DNA from 4 places in the Streptomyces sp. NPDC093111 genome. Region 4 is predicted to be linked to each of the others. Evidence: riboswitches for the same ligand, from Rfam matches in the RefSeq annotation. Region 4 holds a riboswitch; each other region holds the start of a gene.

What was found. A riboswitch is a leader RNA that binds a small molecule or an ion and turns the genes downstream of it on or off. The one in region 4 is predicted to bind cyclic di-AMP.
Positions count from the first base shown of each region.
Region 1: it holds a riboswitch for cyclic di-AMP, as region 4 does, so the genes downstream of both, AB0Q96_RS24340 (LysM peptidoglycan-binding domain-containing protein) here and AB0Q96_RS19095 (M23 family metallopeptidase) in region 4, are expected to answer to the same signal.
Region 2: it holds a riboswitch for cyclic di-AMP, as region 4 does, so the genes downstream of both, AB0Q96_RS33245 (M23 family metallopeptidase) here and AB0Q96_RS19095 (M23 family metallopeptidase) in region 4, are expected to answer to the same signal.
Region 3: it holds a riboswitch for cyclic di-AMP, as region 4 does, so the genes downstream of both, AB0Q96_RS13515 (transglycosylase family protein) here and AB0Q96_RS19095 (M23 family metallopeptidase) in region 4, are expected to answer to the same signal.

Region 1 is NZ_JBFBNW010000013.1:298,146-302,395, reverse strand. It holds gene AB0Q96_RS24345 (hypothetical protein) at 1-656, opposite strand, end outside; cyclic di-AMP (ydaO/yuaA leader) riboswitch at 1,216-1,371, shown strand; gene AB0Q96_RS24340 (LysM peptidoglycan-binding domain-containing protein) at 1,376-2,263, shown strand; gene AB0Q96_RS24335 (oxidoreductase) at 2,377-3,306, shown strand; gene AB0Q96_RS24330 (amidohydrolase) at 3,354-4,250, opposite strand, start outside.
Region 2 is NZ_JBFBNW010000024.1:92,344-96,593, forward strand. It holds gene AB0Q96_RS33240 (PP2C family protein-serine/threonine phosphatase) at 92-1,342, shown strand; cyclic di-AMP (ydaO/yuaA leader) riboswitch at 1,544-1,690, shown strand; gene AB0Q96_RS33245 (M23 family metallopeptidase) at 1,702-2,781, shown strand; gene AB0Q96_RS33250 (aldo/keto reductase) at 2,870-3,817, shown strand; gene AB0Q96_RS33255 (PrsW family intramembrane metalloprotease) at 3,855-4,250, opposite strand, start outside.
Region 3 is NZ_JBFBNW010000007.1:46,737-50,986, reverse strand. It holds gene AB0Q96_RS13525 (cytochrome P450) at 1-1,020, shown strand, start outside; gene AB0Q96_RS13520 (transglycosylase family protein) at 1,145-2,170, shown strand; cyclic di-AMP (ydaO/yuaA leader) riboswitch at 2,426-2,599, shown strand; gene AB0Q96_RS13515 (transglycosylase family protein) at 2,603-3,334, shown strand; gene eno (phosphopyruvate hydratase) at 3,594-4,250, shown strand, end outside.
Region 4 is NZ_JBFBNW010000010.1:121,425-125,674, forward strand. It holds gene AB0Q96_RS19085 (pitrilysin family protein) at 1-455, shown strand, start outside; gene AB0Q96_RS19090 (pitrilysin family protein) at 482-1,849, shown strand; cyclic di-AMP (ydaO/yuaA leader) riboswitch at 2,052-2,218, shown strand; gene AB0Q96_RS19095 (M23 family metallopeptidase) at 2,231-3,001, shown strand; gene AB0Q96_RS19100 (GntR family transcriptional regulator) at 3,173-3,856, shown strand; gene AB0Q96_RS19105 (HPr family phosphocarrier protein) at 4,048-4,250, opposite strand, start outside.

The sequences.
Region 1 (4,250 bases), on a different contig from region 4:
GAGGCGTCCCCGGCAGCGGTGCGCACCCTCCGCGCCAGCCGGGTCAGCTCGGCCAGGCGCTGGGCGATCTCGTACTGTTGGGCCGGCAGCGTCACGTCGTTGGCGATGTCGTCCAGCAGCCCTTCCCGGTCGACCTGCGACTGGAGTACCGCCGTCACGGCGGCCTGGGCGCGTTCCATCCGGCGCAGCGGCGAGTGGCCCAGCAGCTCGCGCAGGGAGTCGTCGCCGAAGTCCTCGGCCAGGTAGTAGCGGCCGTGGCGCAGCCGGGCCACCCGCTGCCGCTCGTCGGTCCCGCAGCCGAGGACGACGATCAGCAGCCAGGCCAGCAGGTGCACGCCCACGACGGTCAGGACGAACGCCTCGAACCCGAACTGGACCCCGACCCAGATCAGCCCCGCCTGCGCCGCGAGCCCGACGGCCAGGCCGGGCCACACGCCGATCAGCGCCCACAGGATCGTCACCGGCAGGAGCGCGCACACCGCGGAGACCCCCAGGGCCGTCCAGATGTCCGCCTTGGTACGGCCGCCCAGCCCCGGATCCTCGGGCAGCGGCAGCGTGGCTGGGAAGAGTCCGTCGGCGGACTTCTCCAGCAGCGCGCGCTCCGCGCCTTCGAGGGCCGGATCCACCACCGGCCGCAGCGCAATGTCCTGCGCCATTCAGCAACACCCCCCACAGGTCGGGGGAGATCGTGACACACGCCAAAGGGGCTGCCCCCGCCACCCCTGTTCCCGGCCGCCGACTGACCGCTCGGGCCGGCGTGCGCGAGCACGTGCGGAAGCCGGCCGGCACAGCGGTGCGGTTCGCCCGCCACTGCCCTGGACCGGCGTGATCACCGACGCCCACCCGACGCGACAGCCGGGCCATCAGCCCGGCTGCCACCAGTCCGAACAGCCGAAACGGCCCGCCGAAGGAACCGACGGACCGTCACGGAGGATCGAGGCTAAGTTCTCAAATCCATTGGATTCGGACATGTCCTATTAAGTAGGGCCTGGTGATCTGAGTCACGGTCGGGCATTCTCCCGGAATGCTGTCGTGGCGTCATGCGCGAACCCCCGGGAACGAGTTGGGGAAAAGGATCACGACGCGTCGATTGATCCATTTCCGCCCCGTAAAAGATCTGCTTGCTTTTGCGAATCAGGCGCTTGTTCTCGCCGTTCGCCTTCGCCTACGGTCACCCGTCATCCGGACGGAACGCCGAATCCTGCCGCCGCCCGGGCACCGCACTCACTCACCCGTACGGCAGGAGCGGGGGACCCAGGTTCTCCGCCGTCCCGGTCTCCGGGGCGGCTCGGGGTGAAGCCGCGCGCCAGCGCGGCCGGGCAGCTCCTGCTCGAACCCGACAGCTCACCTCGCAGGCGAAGGAGAGGAATGCGCCATGCGTGGAACCGGGAAGCACCGCCGCCGCACGACCACCCCGCTCGCCCGAGGGCTGGCCGTCGTCGGCATCACCGGCAGCGCCGCACTCGCCCTGCCGCTCGCCGCGGCCACCGGCGCGTCGGCCCAGACCCCGAGCGCCCCGAGGGCCGTCCACTCGGTGGCGAACGTCGCGTCCGTCACATCCGTCGCAGTCGAAAAGGCCGTGGCCCAGACGGTGAAGACGAACGGTCTCGTGCGCTATTCCGTGGTCGCCGGCGACTCGCTCTCGAAAATCGCCCGGAAGCACCACGTGAGCGGCGGCTGGAAGACGATCTACCGCGACAACCGCGCCGCCGTCGGCGCGGACCCGAGCCTCATCCGTCCCGGCCTGCGACTCGCCCTCGACACCGGGAACGCCAAGGGCACCGACAACGCCGCGCGCCCGGCGGCGGCGCGTCCGGCCGCCGCGACCGGCGCCGCCGCCGCGCTCCCGGCGGTCGCCCGTCAGGCGTCCGCCGCCTCGCCCGCCGTGGTCCAGGCCGCGGCCCAGGCGCCCGCCGTCTCCTCCGCCGCCGCCATCTCGTACTCGAACGACCTGGACGGCTGGATCCGCGAGTCGCTCGCCATCATGGCCAAGAACGGCATCCCTGGCACCTACGACGGCATCCACCGCAACATCATGCGCGAGTCCTCGGGCAACCCGCTGGCCATCAACAACTGGGACTCCAACGCCCTCGCCGGCACCCCGTCCAAGGGCCTGCTCCAGGTGATCGAGCCCACCTTCCGGGCCTACCACGTCGCCGGCACCCCCTTCGACCTGTACGACCCGGTCGCCAACATCACCGCCGCCTGCAACTACGCGGCCGACCGCTACGGCTCGATCGACAACGTCAACAGCGCCTACTGACGGCACCGCGCGAGCTCTCCCGGCCGAGGCGCTTCGCCGAGGTGTCCCTATGATTGTCGTTACCCTCGGTAGCGGCAGCATGGGGGCACCACGGCCGGAAGGAGCCATCGGAGATGACGGGCTGGAACGCGCGGAACATCCCCTCCCAGGGAGGGCGCACGGCGGTGGTCACCGGAGCCAACAGCGGCATCGGATACGTCACCGCCCGCGAGCTGGCCCGCGCCGGGGCCCACGTCGTCCTCGCCTGCCGCAGCCGCACCCGCGGCGAGGCCGCCCTGTCCCGGCTGCGCGACGAGGTCCCGCACGCCTCCGCCGCGTTCGCACCGCTCGACCTCGGCGACCTCGCCTCCGTGCGCGCCTTCGCCGCCGCCCGCGCCGAAGCCGACGAGCGACTCGACCTGCTCGTCAACAACGCGGGCGTGATGGCCCTGCCCCACGGCCGCACCGCCGACGGCTTCGAAACCCAGTTCGGCGTGAACCACCTCGGCCACTTCGCGCTCACCGGGCTGCTCATGCCCCAGCTGCTGCGCACCCCGGACGCCCGGATCGTCAGCCTCTCCAGCGGCTTCCACGCGCTCGCCGACCTGGACCACACCGACCTCAACGCCGAACGCGGCTACCGGCGCTGGATCGCCTACGGGCGGTCCAAGACGGCCAACCTCCTCTTCGTCCACGAACTCTCCCGCCGCCTGGCCGCCGCCGGCTCCGGGATCGTCGCGGCCGCCGCCCACCCCGGCTACGCCGCCACCAACCTGCAGACGGCCGGCCCCCGACAGGAGGGCCGCAAGACCGCCGCGCGCCTGATGGAACTGGGCAACCGGATCATCGCCCAGCCCGCCACCGGCGGCGCGCTGCCCACCCTGTACGCCGCCACCGCCCCCGGCGTGCGCCCCGACGCCTTCATCGGCCCCAAGCTGGGCTGGCGCGGCCCGCCCACCCGTTCCTGGCGGGCCGGCTGGACCCTCGACGACACCTCCGGCGAGCGCCTGTGGACCGCGTCCGAGGAGCTCACCGGTATCCGGTACGCCTCACTGGCCGGCTAGGCAGCGGTACGGCTAGGGCCTGCGGCCCGCAGCCCGCGGCCCGCCGCTCAGGCGAGGAACTCCCCGTCGCGGGCCACCACGACACCGCCGTGCACGACCAGGTCCCGGCGCGGCATGTCCACCACGACCTGGGGCAGGCACTCGCCCCGCACGAGGACGAAGTCGGCCGGCGCGCCGGGCCGGAGGTCGGCGTGCGGCAGGCCCATGACGTCCGCGCCGCCGTGCGCGGCGACGCCGTAGCAGTCGGTCAGCTCGTCGTCGAGGCGGACGTCCGTGACCCAGCCGAGCAGGTGGGCGCGGTGCATCATGTCCGCGTTGCCGAACGGGCTCCAGGAGTCCCGCACGCCGTCGGAGCCGAGGCCGACCCGTACGCCGTGCTCGCGGAGCCGGGCGATCGGCAGGACCAGCGAGTCGGAGGGCGCGACGGTCGTGAGGGCGATGTCCTGGGCGCCCAGATCGGCGGCGATCGCGCCCAGCTCGCGGTCGGACAGGGCGGGCAGGCAGAAGACGTGGCTGACGGTGACCCTGCCCGCGAGCGACAGGGCGCGGGTGCGCTCGATGATCCCGCGCATCGCCTTGATGCCCTTCTCGCCGCGGTCGTGCAGGTGGATGTCCACGCCCACGCCGTGCCGGTCCGCGATGCCGAAGACCAGGTCGAGCTGCTCGTCGAGGGCCTGGTCGAAGCCGATCGGGTCGATGCCGCCGATCATGTCCACGAGCCCCTGGCGGGCCGCGTCCTCCAGCAGCTTCGCGGTCCCCGGGGTGCGGATGACGCCGTGCTGCGGGAAGGCGACGATCTGCACGTCGAGCGCGTGCCGCAGCCGCGCCCGCGCGTCGGCGACGCCCTGCACGCCGGCCAGGCCGTACGCCGGGGCCACGTCGGCGTGGGCGCGCATCGCCCGGGTGCCCCGGGCGACGGCGTGGGACATCAGGCCGTACGCGCG
Region 2 (4,250 bases), on a different contig from region 4:
GCGAGCAGCGGTGCGGCACGGGGCCCCCGGCAGGCCCGGTGACGGAGAGGGCGACGAGGGCCGGCTCCCGTTCCCGGTCGCCCGTCGCTTCATCCGTGCCCTTCCCCCGCTGATCGTCGTGGGCGGTGTCTGCTTCGACCTGGCGACACCGCCCGAGTACACCGCGGCGCCGCTGTTCTCGGCGGCGCCGCTGATCGCCGCCCCCTTCTTCTCCACGCTGACGACCTTCCTGACGGGCACCGCCGTCGTCCTCGCCACCATCGGCCTGCACATCCACAACGGCACGGCCCGCCATGTCGCCTCGCTCACCGAGACGCTGACCATCCTCACCGTCGCGGCGCTCGCCATGCTGATCAACCGGGTGGTGCGGCGCAGCGGCGAGCGGCTCGCGTCGGCGCGGGTGATCGCGGCGACGGTGCAGAAGGCGGTGCTGCCGACGCCCGCCGAGCGGATCGGCGGGCTGCGGATCGCGGCCCGGTACGAGGCGGCGCAGGCCGACGCGTTCATCGGCGGCGACCTGTTCGCCGTCCAGGACACGCCCTACGGCGTACGGCTGATCGTCGGCGACGTGCGGGGCAAGGGGCTCGACGCGGTGGAGGCCGTGGCCGTGGTCATCGGCGCCTTCCGGGAGGCGGCCGAGCTGGAGCCCACGCTGGAGGGCGTGGCACAGCGGCTGGAAGGGGCGCTGGACCGCGAGGGCACGCGGCGGGACGGGCTCGACGCCTTCGAGGGGTTCACGACGGCGGTCCTCGCGGAGATCCCGCGCGCCGAGGGTGGTGGCGGCGGTGGCGGCGGTGTCGTGCGGGTCGTGAACCGGGGGCACCCGGAGCCGCTGCTGCTGTACGGGGACGGCGGGGTCGGTCGGCTCCAGCCGACCGAGCCCGCGCTGCCGCTGGGGATGGGAGAGCTGGCGATGTGGCCCGACCGGGCCGACGAGAGGCCGTACCCGGTGGGCGCGACGCTGCTGCTCTACACGGACGGTCTCTCGGAGGCGCGGGACGCGCGCGGGGTCTTCTACGATCCGGCGGAGCGGCTCGCGGGGCGGCTCTTCCCCGGCCCGGAGGAACTCCTGGACGCGCTGGTGGCGGATGTGCGCCGGCACACCGGCGGGGGTTCGAACGACGACATGGCGCTGCTCGCGGTGAGCCGCCCGGCGGCGGGACAGCCGGAACGGCGCCGGACCATGCCGGTGGTGCCGCCGGAGGAGGCCCCGGAGACGTCGGCGGGGGCGCCGTCCGAAGGGGGGCGGGGGGCGCCTCGGGACGGGTCGCGGGAGGTGCCTCGGGACGGGTCGCGGGAAGGGCCTCCGGACGGGCCTCGGAACGGTGGTGACGGGACGTAGTCGAGGGGTGTCGCTCCGATAACAATTGATGCAACGTCAGATTCCCGCTGTGACGCGGATCCTGTCTGACCGGGGGTCAACTCGGGCCATTCCCTCTCAATTCAGCTAATGATCAAGGGGAACGGCTTGGAATCGGGAGGCCGTGTCTATTAACGTTCGATAACGCAGCGCGGTCGTCACAGCCGTCGCAAGAGACGGCACCGTGCGCGTGCGCCGAATCCCGCAAGGGAACCGGGGAACCACCACTTGGGGTGAATCGGGCCACGCCGCACCCGTGCGGCACACCCGTAGGAGACCTTCCTGCTCCGAACCCGTCAGCTAACCCGGTAGGCGAGAAGGAAGGAAAGGAGAGCGCCTCCGTGGCGTCCGACACCCCTGCTCCCGAAGCCCCCTTCGACTCTTTCGGCGCCCATGGCGCCGCGGGCGCGGGCGGGGAGGAATGGAACCCCACCGAGGACTCGCTGCGGGCCCAGAACCGCTCCGGCGGCCGGCACCGGGTCGTCAAGCAGCGCTCCAACTTCGCCCGCTCCTCCACCGTCCTCGGTGTCGGCGTCATCGCCGCCGTCGGCGCGGGCGGCCTGGCCACCGCGCAGGAGAAGCCCCCGGTCGCCATCTCCCTGCCGGACCTCGACCTGCCCGACGCCTCCGCGCTCCCCGGCATCGGCGACCTGATCGGCGGCAAGGACAAGGGCTCCGGCGACAGCGCGCAGGTCGCGAACAACGCGCAGCCGCTCACCGCCCTCACCTACACCGCGCCCGAGGACAGCACCTCCGCCGACGCGCCCGCGGGGTCCAAGCAGCAGGCCGCCGACGCCGGCGAGGCGCTGCGCGCCCGCATCCTCCAGCAGGCCGAGCAGCAGCAGGCCGCCGCCGACACCGCCGAGAAGGAGGCGGCGCAGAAGGCCGCCGCCGAGAAGGCGGCGAAGGAGGCCGAGGCGAAGGCCGAGGCGGCGGAGAAGGCGGCGGCCGAGGCGAAGAAGAAGGCCGAGGCGGAAGCCGCGGCGAAGGCCGAGGCCGAGCGCCTGGCCAAGCTGGCCGCCAGCTACTCGCTGCCCACCTCCTCGTACACGCTGACCTCCACCTACGGCGAGGCCGGCTCGATGTGGTCCTCCGGCTACCACACCGGCCTGGACTTCGCCGCGCCCACCGGCACCCCGGTCAAGGCCGTCCACAGCGGCACCGTGAAGTCGGCCGGCTGGTCCGGCTCGTACGGCTACCGGATCGTCCTCGAACTCGAGGACGGCACCGAGGTCTGGTACTGCCACCTGTCCTCGATGACGGTCGGCGCGGGCCAGTCCGTCGGCACCGCCGACACCATCGGCCGGGTCGGCGCCACCGGCAACGTCACCGGCCCCCACCTCCACCTGGAGGTCCACACCCCGTCCGGCGGCGGCATCGACCCGGCGAGCTGGCTGCGGTCGAAGGGCCTCAGCCTCTGACGTCCGCCGGGGCCCGCGCCCGGACATCCGTCCGGACGTCCTTCGCCGAAGCGGAATAGGCCCGGCCGTGCGGGGGGTTGATCAACCCATGACTTCTCTCCGCAAGCTGGGCTCCTCCGACCTGCACGTCTTCCCGCTCGCCCTCGGCGGCAACGTCTTCGGCTGGAGCGCCGACGAGGCGCAGTCCTTCGCCGTCCTCGACGCGTACACCGCCGCGGGCGGCAACTTCGTCGACACCGCCGACGTCTACTCCGCGTGGGCCGAGGGCCACGAGGGCGGTGAGTCCGAGACCGTCATCGGCCGCTGGCTCGCCTCCCGCGGCAAGCGCGCCGACGTCCTCGTGGCGACCAAGGCCGGTGCCCACCCCCGCTTCAAGGGGCTCGGCGCGGCCACCATCAAGGGCGCCGTCGAGGAGTCGCTGCGCCGCCTCGGCACGGACTACATCGACCTCTTCTACACGCACTTCGACGACGAGTCGGTGCCGGTCGAGGAGATCGTCACCGCGCTCGACCAGCTGGTGAAGGACGGCAAGGTCCGGGCCGTCGCCGCCTCCAACATCTCCCCGGAGCGGCTGCGCGCCTCGCTCGACTTCGCCGAGGCCGAGGGGCTCGCCCGCTACGTCGCCCTCCAGCCGCACTACAACCTGGTCTCCCGCGAGACCTACGAGGGCGCCCTCCTGGAGACCGCCGAGCGGGCCGGCCTCGCCGCCGTGCCGTACTTCGGGCTCGCCTCGGGCTTCCTCACCGGCAAGTACCGCCCCGGCACCACCGTGGCCAGCGTCCGCGCCGAGGGAGCGGCCAAGCACCTGGAGACCGAGCGGGGCCAGAAGGTGCTCGCCGCGCTCGACGCGGTCGCCGAGGCGCACGACGCCGAGCCGGCCACCGTCGCCCTGGCCTGGCTGGCCTCCCGCCCCACCGTCGTCGCTCCGATCGCCTCGGCCCGCACGGTCGAGCAGCTGCCCGCCCTCGTCGCCGTCGCCGACCTGGAGCTGACGCCCGCGGAGCTCGCGGTGCTGGACGAGGCATCGGCGGTCTGACCCGACCGCCCCGCCGCCCGCGCCGGCCGCCGCCGTACTAGCTGCGGTACGGGTTGTAGCCGCCGTAGTCCAGGTACTGCGGCGGCGCCCAGACCCGGCCCGTGGCCCGTGCGGCGTAGGTGAGCGCGGGCGAGGCCACCTGCCTGCGCTGCCACAGGTGGTGCAGCAGCTCCTGCTCGCGGGCCGCGAAGTCCGGGGCCGCCTGGCCGCGTCCGGCCCGGTGGCGCAGGAAGGCCAGCGTGGTGGCGAAGGACTCGTACTCGCCGACCGCCTGCGCGGCCGCCTTCCCGTACGTACGGGCGGCGAAGCCGCGGGCCAGCGCGCGGGCCCGCATCGAGGAGAGCGCGAGCGGTTCGTCGTGCGCGAGCCACCCGGCCGTCGCGTAGGCCGGGAGCTCGCCGGATATCGTGCGCAGCTCCTTCTGCCGGCTCCA
Region 3 (4,250 bases), on a different contig from region 4:
ATCCCGGGCGAGCGCAAGGCCGAGCTGATGACCCACCTGCTCAACATCGACCCGCCGGACCACACCCGGCTGCGGCGGCTGGTGTCGAAGGCGTTCACCCCGCGCCGGGTGGCGGAGTTCGCGCCGCGCGTGCAGGAGCTCACGGACCGGCTGATCGACGGCTTCGCGGAGAAGGGGAGCGCGGACCTCATCCACGAGTTCGCCTTCCCGCTCCCCATCTACGCGATCTGCGACCTGCTCGGCGTGCCCGAGGAGGACCAGGACGACTTCCGGGACTGGGCCGGGATGATGATCCGGCACGGCGGCGGGCCGCGCGGCGGGGTGGCGCGCTCGGTGAAGAAGATGCGCGGCTATCTGCTCGAACTGATCCACAAGAAGCGCGAGGCCCCGGGGGACGACCTGATCTCCGGGCTCATCAGGGCCTCCGACCACGGCGAGCACCTGACCGAGAACGAGGCCGCCGCGATGGCCTTCATCCTTCTCTTCGCGGGCTTCGAGACCACGGTCAACCTCATCGGCAACGGCGTGTACGCGCTGCTGCGCCACCCGGAGCAGCGGGCGCGGCTCCAGGAGTCGATCGCGGCGGGCGAGACCGGACTCCTGGAGACGGGCGTCGAGGAGCTGCTGCGGTACGACGGTCCGGTGGAGATGGCGACCTGGCGGTTCGCCACCCGGGCGCTGACGATCGGCGGGCAGGAGATCCCGGCCGGCGACCCCGTTCTCGTGGTGCTGGCCGCCGCCGACCGCGATCCGGAGAGGTTCGACCGGCCCGGCACCCTGGATCTGGCGCGGCGCGACAACCAGCATCTCGGGTACGGGCACGGCATCCACTACTGTCTGGGGGCTCCGCTGGCGCGCCTGGAGGGGCAGACGGCGCTGGCGACGCTCCTGACTCGCCTGCCGGACCTGCGACTTGGGGCCGACCCGGAGGAACTGCGGTGGCGCGGCGGGCTGATCATGCGTGGCCTGCGCACGCTTCCGGTGGAGTTCAGCGCTTCCCACAAAGGGCCGCGCGACTGACGCATAGCTGACGGGGCGTCAAGAATGTGATCTTCGCGTGATCTCCGCTGCATCGACTTGTGACTCACGTTCGAATGCCGCTACGTTCACCGGAATCTCAGCCGCCACGCGAAAGGCAGTCCGTATGCGCTCCGGGAACGGACGACACCGCAGACCCCGCCAGGCCCCCGCCCTCGTCGTCGCGGCGGGTGTCACCGGCTCGGCCCTGGCCCTGCCGTTGCTCGCCACCGGCTCCGCCTCCGCGGCGGACGCCCCGACCTGGGACCGGGTCGCCGAATGCGAGTCGGGCGGCGCGTGGAGCGCCAACTTCGGCAACGGGCTCTACGGCGGTCTCCAGTTCACCCAGGAGAGCTGGGAGAAGCACGGCGGCCTGGCGTACGCGCCGAGCCCCGACCTCGCCAGCCGGGCGCAGCAGATCGCCATCGCCGACAAGGCGCTCGCCGCGGGCGACACCCAGTGGGCCACCTGCGCCCCGATCGCCGGCCTGAAGAACGACGGCAGGAAGCCCGCCGTCTCCCCGGGGTCCGCCGCGAAGCCCAAGGCGTCCACGGGCCCGGTCGCCGAGTCCAACCGGACGGACGGCCGTCCGGCCGGCTCGGGGGCGAGCACCACGACCCCGGCCACCCCGGCCGCCCCGGTGACCCCGGCCACCCCGTCGGGCACCGCCACGACCCCGCCCGCGACCCCGGCCACCCCCGACGGCTCCGCGACGCCGGGCACGCCGGACGGCTCCGTCACGCCCGGTACGCCGGTGACGCCCGGTACGCCCGACGCGACGGACCCGGCCTCTCCCGGCACGGGCAAGCACCGCGGTGACGCCGCGTCGGAGAATTCGGGCAACTCGGACACCACGCCTGAATCCGGGCGTCACGCGGCCCCGGCTGACGGGTCGACGGGTGACGTGACCGGCGGTAAGGGCTCGGCGGAGAGCGCGGTCGCCGGGAAGAAGGCGGACAACTCGGGCAAGGCCGACGAATACACCGTCAAGCCGGGTGACAGCCTGTCGGACATTGCGCAGGAGAACGCGCTGCCCGGCGGGTGGGCCGCCCTCTATGACGCCAACAAGAACACGGTCGGCGCCGACCCGGACCTCATCATCCCTGGTCAGAGCCTTGAGTTGAAGGCCGAAACCGTCGCGGCGGCGGAGTAGTTCGCTGCTGAATGTCCGTTATGAGTAAGTGAGACATGGGTCTCTCTTGCCGAACTGGCGTGTCACGTCCGCAAAGTTTGCTTGCGTCGCCCCTCACCTGCGCAAACACCCCTCCCGGGGGAGCAAGTAGGGGCGATATTTCCGGGTTGATGGTCTTTGAACTTCCCCCGGGTCTATGTCTACGGTCATCACCGCTCGCCACCGCGGGCCCCGTCGACCGGTACGCCGAATCCTGCCGCCGACCGACGGGAAGTCGTCGCGCAAGCGCCGAAGGCAGGACCGGGGGACCCAAGGTAAGTGCCGGCCCCGGCCGTTGAGACAGACGGCCGACGATCGGCTTGGGGTGAAGCCGCGTGCAAGGACACGCGGCCGGGCAACTCACTCGCCCGAACCCGACAGCTCACCTCGTAGGCGTCGGTGAGGAGAATTCCCATGCTGTTTTCCGGTAACAAGGGCAAACACCGCCGTCCCTCCAAGGCCACCCGCGTCGCCACGCTCGTCGGCGTCACCGGTGTCGCCGTCGCCGCCCCGCTGATGACCGCGGGCACCGCCTCGGCCGCCACCACCTCCGAGTGGGACGCCGTCGCCGCGTGCGAGTCCGGCGGCAACTGGTCCATCAACACCGGCAACGGTTACTACGGCGGCCTGCAGTTCTCGGCCTCCACCTGGGCCGCGTACGGCGGCACCGCCTACGCCGCGACCGCCAACCAGGCGTCGAAGTCGCAGCAGATCGCCATCGCCGAGAAGGTCCTGGCCGGCCAGGGCAAGGGCGCGTGGCCGAGCTGTGGCGTGGGTCTCTCCAACGCCGCGTACGACGGTGGCTCCGCCTCGTCGAGCTCGTCGAGCCCCAGCTCCTCCTCTTCCTCCTCCAGCTCCTCCTCGTCGAAGCGCTCCACCGAGCAGCCGACGACCCGCAGCGAGCAGCGCCAGGCGCCGAAGACCACGTCGAAGAAGACCGTCTCCAAGAAGACGGTCACCACTCCGACCGGCAAGAAGGTGCAGAAGGGCGACGGCGAGTACAAGGTCGTCGCCGGCGACACCCTCAGCAAGATCGCCCAGGCGCACGGCGTCAAGGGCGGCTGGGCCAAGCTGTTCGAGCTGAACAAGGACGTCGTCGACAACGCCGACCTGATCTACCCGGGCCAGCAGCTCCACCTCAAGTGAGCCTGACGACCCACCCGCGGTGACCACCCCGGTCCGTAGCGCCTTCCCCCGTGCGCTCCGGACCGGGGTTTCCCCGTTCAGACCCCTACCGATCGGTAGTGACGGGTCTTTCGTCCTCAGATACGTGCCCTTGGGTCCTTTTTCGTCCCAGGGGGCGGGCGTCCGGCTGGCCGGAGGCCCGGAGCCGGTTAGGCTCATGTCGCAAGGCGAACGAGACCTTGCCGCATGCGTCACAACCAGCGTCACATCCCAGAAGGAGATGCTCGTGCCGTCCATCGACGTCGTCGTAGCCCGGGAAATCCTGGACTCCCGAGGCAACCCCACGGTCGAGGTCGAGGTCGGCCTCGACGACGGCAGCACCGGTCGTGCTGCCGTGCCGTCCGGTGCCTCCACCGGTGCGTTCGAGGCCCTTGAGCTCCGCGACGGTGACCCCAACCGTTACCAGGGCAAGGGTGTCGAGAAGGCCGTCCTCGCGGTCATCGAGCAGATCGGCCCGGAGCTCGTCGGCTACGACGCCACCGAGCAGCGTCTGATCGACCAGGCGATGTTCGACCTGGACGCCACCCCGGACAAGTCCTCGCTCGGCGCCAACGCCATCCTCGGCGTCTCCCTCGCCGTCGCGCACGCCGCGTCCGAGGCCTCGGACCTGCCGCTCTTCCGCTACCTCGGCGGCCCGAACGCGCACCTGCTGCCCGTTCCGATGATGAACATCCTGAACGGCGGCTCGCACGCCGACTCCAACGTGGACATCCAGGAGTTCATGATCGCGCCGATCGGCGCCGAGTCCTTCTCCGAGGCCCTGCGCTGGGGCACCGAGGTCTACCACACCCTCAAGAAGGTCCTGAAGGACAAGGGCCTGTCCACCGGCCTCGGCGACGAGGGCGGCTTCGCCCCGAACCTGGAGTCCAACCGCGCC
Region 4 (4,250 bases):
ACCGGCTGGTCCGCCGCGACCGCACCGCCGTCGCGGCGGGCTTCGGGCTGCTGCGGCTGGCCGGCGCGCCCTCGCTGGGCTGGCTGGACGTCAAGACCTCCGGCGGCGTCGAGGTGCCGCAGATCGAGTCGGCCGTCGACGACGAGCTGGCCCGCTTCGCCGCCGAGGGCCCGACGCCCGAGGAGATGGAGCGCGCGCAGGCGCAGTTGGAGCGCGAGTGGCTCGACCGCCTCGGCACGGTCGCGGGCCGCGCCGACGAACTGTGCCGGTTCGCGGTGCTGTTCGGCGACCCGCAGCTCGCGCTGACCGCCGTGCACAGGGTCCTCGACATCAGCGCCGAGGAGGTGCAGGAGGTCGCCAAGGCCACGCTGCGCCCGGACAACCGCGCCGTGCTGGTCTACGAACCGGTGGGCGCCGACGCCGACAGCGACGAGGAAGAGGGAGCGGACCAGTGACCGACACGGCCGCGTCTTTGACGAGCATGACCTTCCATCCGCAGCCCCAGCCGGGCGAGGCCAAGCCCTGGGCCTTCCCCGCCCCGGAACGCGGCGCCCTGGACAACGGGCTGACCGTGCTGCGCTGCCACCGCCCCGGCCAGCAGGTGGTGGCCGTCGAGATCTCCCTCGACGCGCCGCTGGACGCCGAGCCCGAGGGCCTGGACGGCGTGGCCACGATCATGGCCCGTGCCCTGTCCGAGGGCACCGACCAGCACTCCGCCGAGGAGTTCGCCGCCGAACTGGAGCGCTGCGGCGCCACCCTCGACGCGGCGGCCGACCACCCGGGCGTACGGGTCTCCCTGGAGGTCCCGGTCTCCCGGCTCCCCAAGGCGCTCGGCCTGCTCTCCGAGGCGCTGATCGCCCCGGCGTTCGACGAGTCCGAGGTCGAGCGGCTGGTGCGCAACCGGCTGGATGAGATCCCGCACGAGTCGGCCAACCCGGCCCGCCGCGCGGCCAAGCAGCTCTCCAAGGAGCTGTTCCCGGCCTCCGCGCGCGTCTCCCGGCCGCGTCAGGGCACCGAGGAGACCGTCGCCGCGATCGACGCCACCGCGGTCCGCGCCTTCTTCGACGCGCACGTGCGGCCCGCCACGGCCACCGCCGTGGTCGTCGGCGACCTCACCGACGTCGACCTCGACAAGGTGCTCGCCGAGACGCTGGGCGCCTGGACGGGCACCGCGGCCGACCGGCGGCGCATGCCGGCCTTCTCGGCCGACGACACCGGCCGGGTCGTCATCGTGGACCGCCCCGGCGCCGTCCAGACGCAGCTGCTCATCGGCCGCGTCGGCGCCGACCGCCACGACCGCGTGTGGCCGGCCCAGGTGCTCGGCACGTACTGCCTCGGCGGCACCCTCACCTCCCGTCTGGACCGCGTCCTGCGTGAGGAGAAGGGCTACACGTACGGCGTGCGCTCCTTCGGCCAGGTGCTGCGCTCCGACAGCGAGGGCAACGGGGCGTCGCTGCTCGCCATCAGCGGCTCGGTCGACACCCCGAACACGGGCCCGGCACTTGACGACCTGTGGAAGGTGCTGCGCACCCTCGCCGCCGACGGTCTGACGGACGCCGAGCGCGATGTGGCCGTGCAGAACCTGGTGGGCGTCGCGCCGCTCAAGTACGAGACGGCGGCCTCCGTCGCGGGCACGCTCGCCGACCAGGTCGAGCAGCACCTCGCGGACGACTACCAGGCACAGTTGTACGCGCGGCTCGCCGAGACCGGCACCGTGGAGGCGACCGCGGCCGTGGTCAACGCCTTCCCGGTGGACCGGCTCGTCACCGTGCTCGTCGGTGACGCGGCGCAGATCGAGGAGCTGGTGCGCGCCCTCGGCATCGGTGAAGTGACGGTCGTGACCGGCTGATTGAGCCGCTGTCACACCGACTCGGGGACCCCGACGACCTGGTTCGTCGGGGTCCTCCCGTTTGTCCGTATTGTTGAGAAGTGTGGTCTTCTGCCCTGTGGCATGTCTTACAAAAAGGCGTGTCTGTTTGGCGATTGACAGAAGATCGGCCTAGCTTCGATCCGACTGTTCGTCCGTAGTACGACGCCGCATCCGCGGCAACGGGCAGTCATCGCCGAGTCCCCGTAAGGCGCGAGCCTGGGGAGCCGGGGACCCAACGCAGTCCCTGGGGTGAATCGGACGCCTTCGCTCAGCGAGCGGAGGGGCCCGTAGGAGACCTTCCTGCTCCGAACCCGTCAGCTAACCCGGTAGGCGAGAGGGAAGGAAAGGATCAGCCACTACATGGCGTTCACCCGTGCCACCGGGAAGCATCGTGGACCGAGCCGTCTGGCGCGCCGCGGAGTGGGCATCGCCGGTGTGGCGACCCTCGCGACCACCGGCGTCATCGGCACCCTGGCCTCCCCGGCGTTCGCCGCCGACACGGAGCCCGTCTCCCCCGAGGACACCGGCCTCACCCAGGTGATCACCGCCGAGTCCCTCGCCGACCGGGTCGACGCCCAGGCCGCCGCCCAGGAGAAGGAGGCGGTCGAGACCGCCGCCCGGGCCAAGGCCGCCGCCGAGGCGAAGCGCAAGGCCGAGGCCCGTGCCAAGGAGCTCCGCGCCGCCAAGGAGCGCGCCGCCCGTGAGGCCGAGCGCAAGCGCCTGAGCTCCTTCCAGCTCCCCGTCTCCGGCTCGTACGTGAGCACCGGCTACAAGACCGGCGGCTCGCTCTGGTCCTCCGGCCACCACTCCGGCATCGACTTCCACGCCTCCTACGGCTCGCAGGTCGTCTCCGTGGGCTCGGGCACCGTCGTCGAGGCCGGCTGGGGCGGCGCCTACGGCAACAACATCGTCATCAAGATGAACGACGGCACGTACACCCAGTACGGTCACCTCTCCTCGATCGGCGTCTCCGTCGGCCAGACGGTCACCCCCGGCGAGCAGATCGGCATCTCCGGCTCCTCCGGCAACTCGACCGGCCCGCACCTCCACTTCGAGGCCCGCACGAGCGCCGAGTACGGATCGGACATCAACCCGATCACCTACCTCCGTGCCCGCGGGGTCCACGTCTGACGTGTGAATTCTGTGAAGAAGCCCCGGCTCGAACGAGCCGGGGCTTCTTTTTTGTGGCCGAATTACCGGGCGGCATCGGAAATTCCGACGTCCTGCAATAGAGTTCGCGAGAGTCGCGGGACGGGCGCCACTCGACGGGGTTTCGCGCGGATCACATTACGGAGGTCGGCCATGCGTGTTCCCGCGCACTCGGTATGCACGGCGATCCGGGACGACATCGTCTCCGGCGTCTTCGAGCGGGGCGCCCGGCTGACCGAGGAGCAACTCGCCCGCCGCTACGGCGTCTCCCGCGTCCCGGTCCGCGAGGCACTGCGCACCCTGGAGTCCGAGGGCTTCGTGGTCACCCGCCGGCACGCCGGCGCCCATGTCGCCGAGCCCACCGAGCAGGAGGCGGCCGACCTGCTCGACGTCCGGACCCTCCTGGAGCCGCTGGGGGCCGCCCGCGCCGCCCAGCGCCGCACCGAGGCGCACCTCAAGGTGCTGCGCGGGCTGGTCAGGCTGGGGCAGGAGCGGGCCAGGCGCGGCCAGGGCGACGACCTGGGCTCCCTCGGCGCCTGGTTCCACGAGACGCTGGCCCAGGCGTCCGGCAGCCCGCCGCTCACCGCGCTCCTCACCCAGCTGCGGCACAAGATCGCGTGGATGTACGCGGTCGAGCCCGCCGAGCGGCCCGTGGAGGCATGGGCCGAGCACGGCGCCATCGTCGACGCCGTCGCGCGCGGGGACGCCGAACGGGCCCGCGCCCTGACCGCCCTGCACGTGGAGCGCGCCCTGCCGCTGCACCGGCCGCGCCGTCCGGAGCGGGCGCGTGTGAGGGTTTCGCAACATGTCGTCAACACCGCGGGTCCGCGGAATTAACACCGACGCCGTATACAAGGGGAAGGAAATGCGGACGGCCGATCGGTTCGGGCCGCCCTATTCCGGATTCCTGATGCGCGCTGCCCGGTTCCGTAAAGGAAAAGCGGCCGGCCGTAATGCAGAAAAGGCCGCGCCCGCCGGAATTCCGGCAGGTGCGGCCCTTCGCGATCCGTCGTCGGGGAGGAGACGGGTCAGACGGTCTCGGGGAGCTCCTCGAGACCCTCGGCGACCAGCTTCGCGAGGCGGTCGAGCGCGGCCTCGGCGCCATCGGCGTCCGAAGCGAGCACGATCTCCTCGCCGCCCTGGGCACCCAGGCCGAGCACCGCGAGCATGGACGCGGCGTTGACCGGGTTGCCGTCGGCCTTGGCGATCGTCACGGGGACGCCGGCGGCCG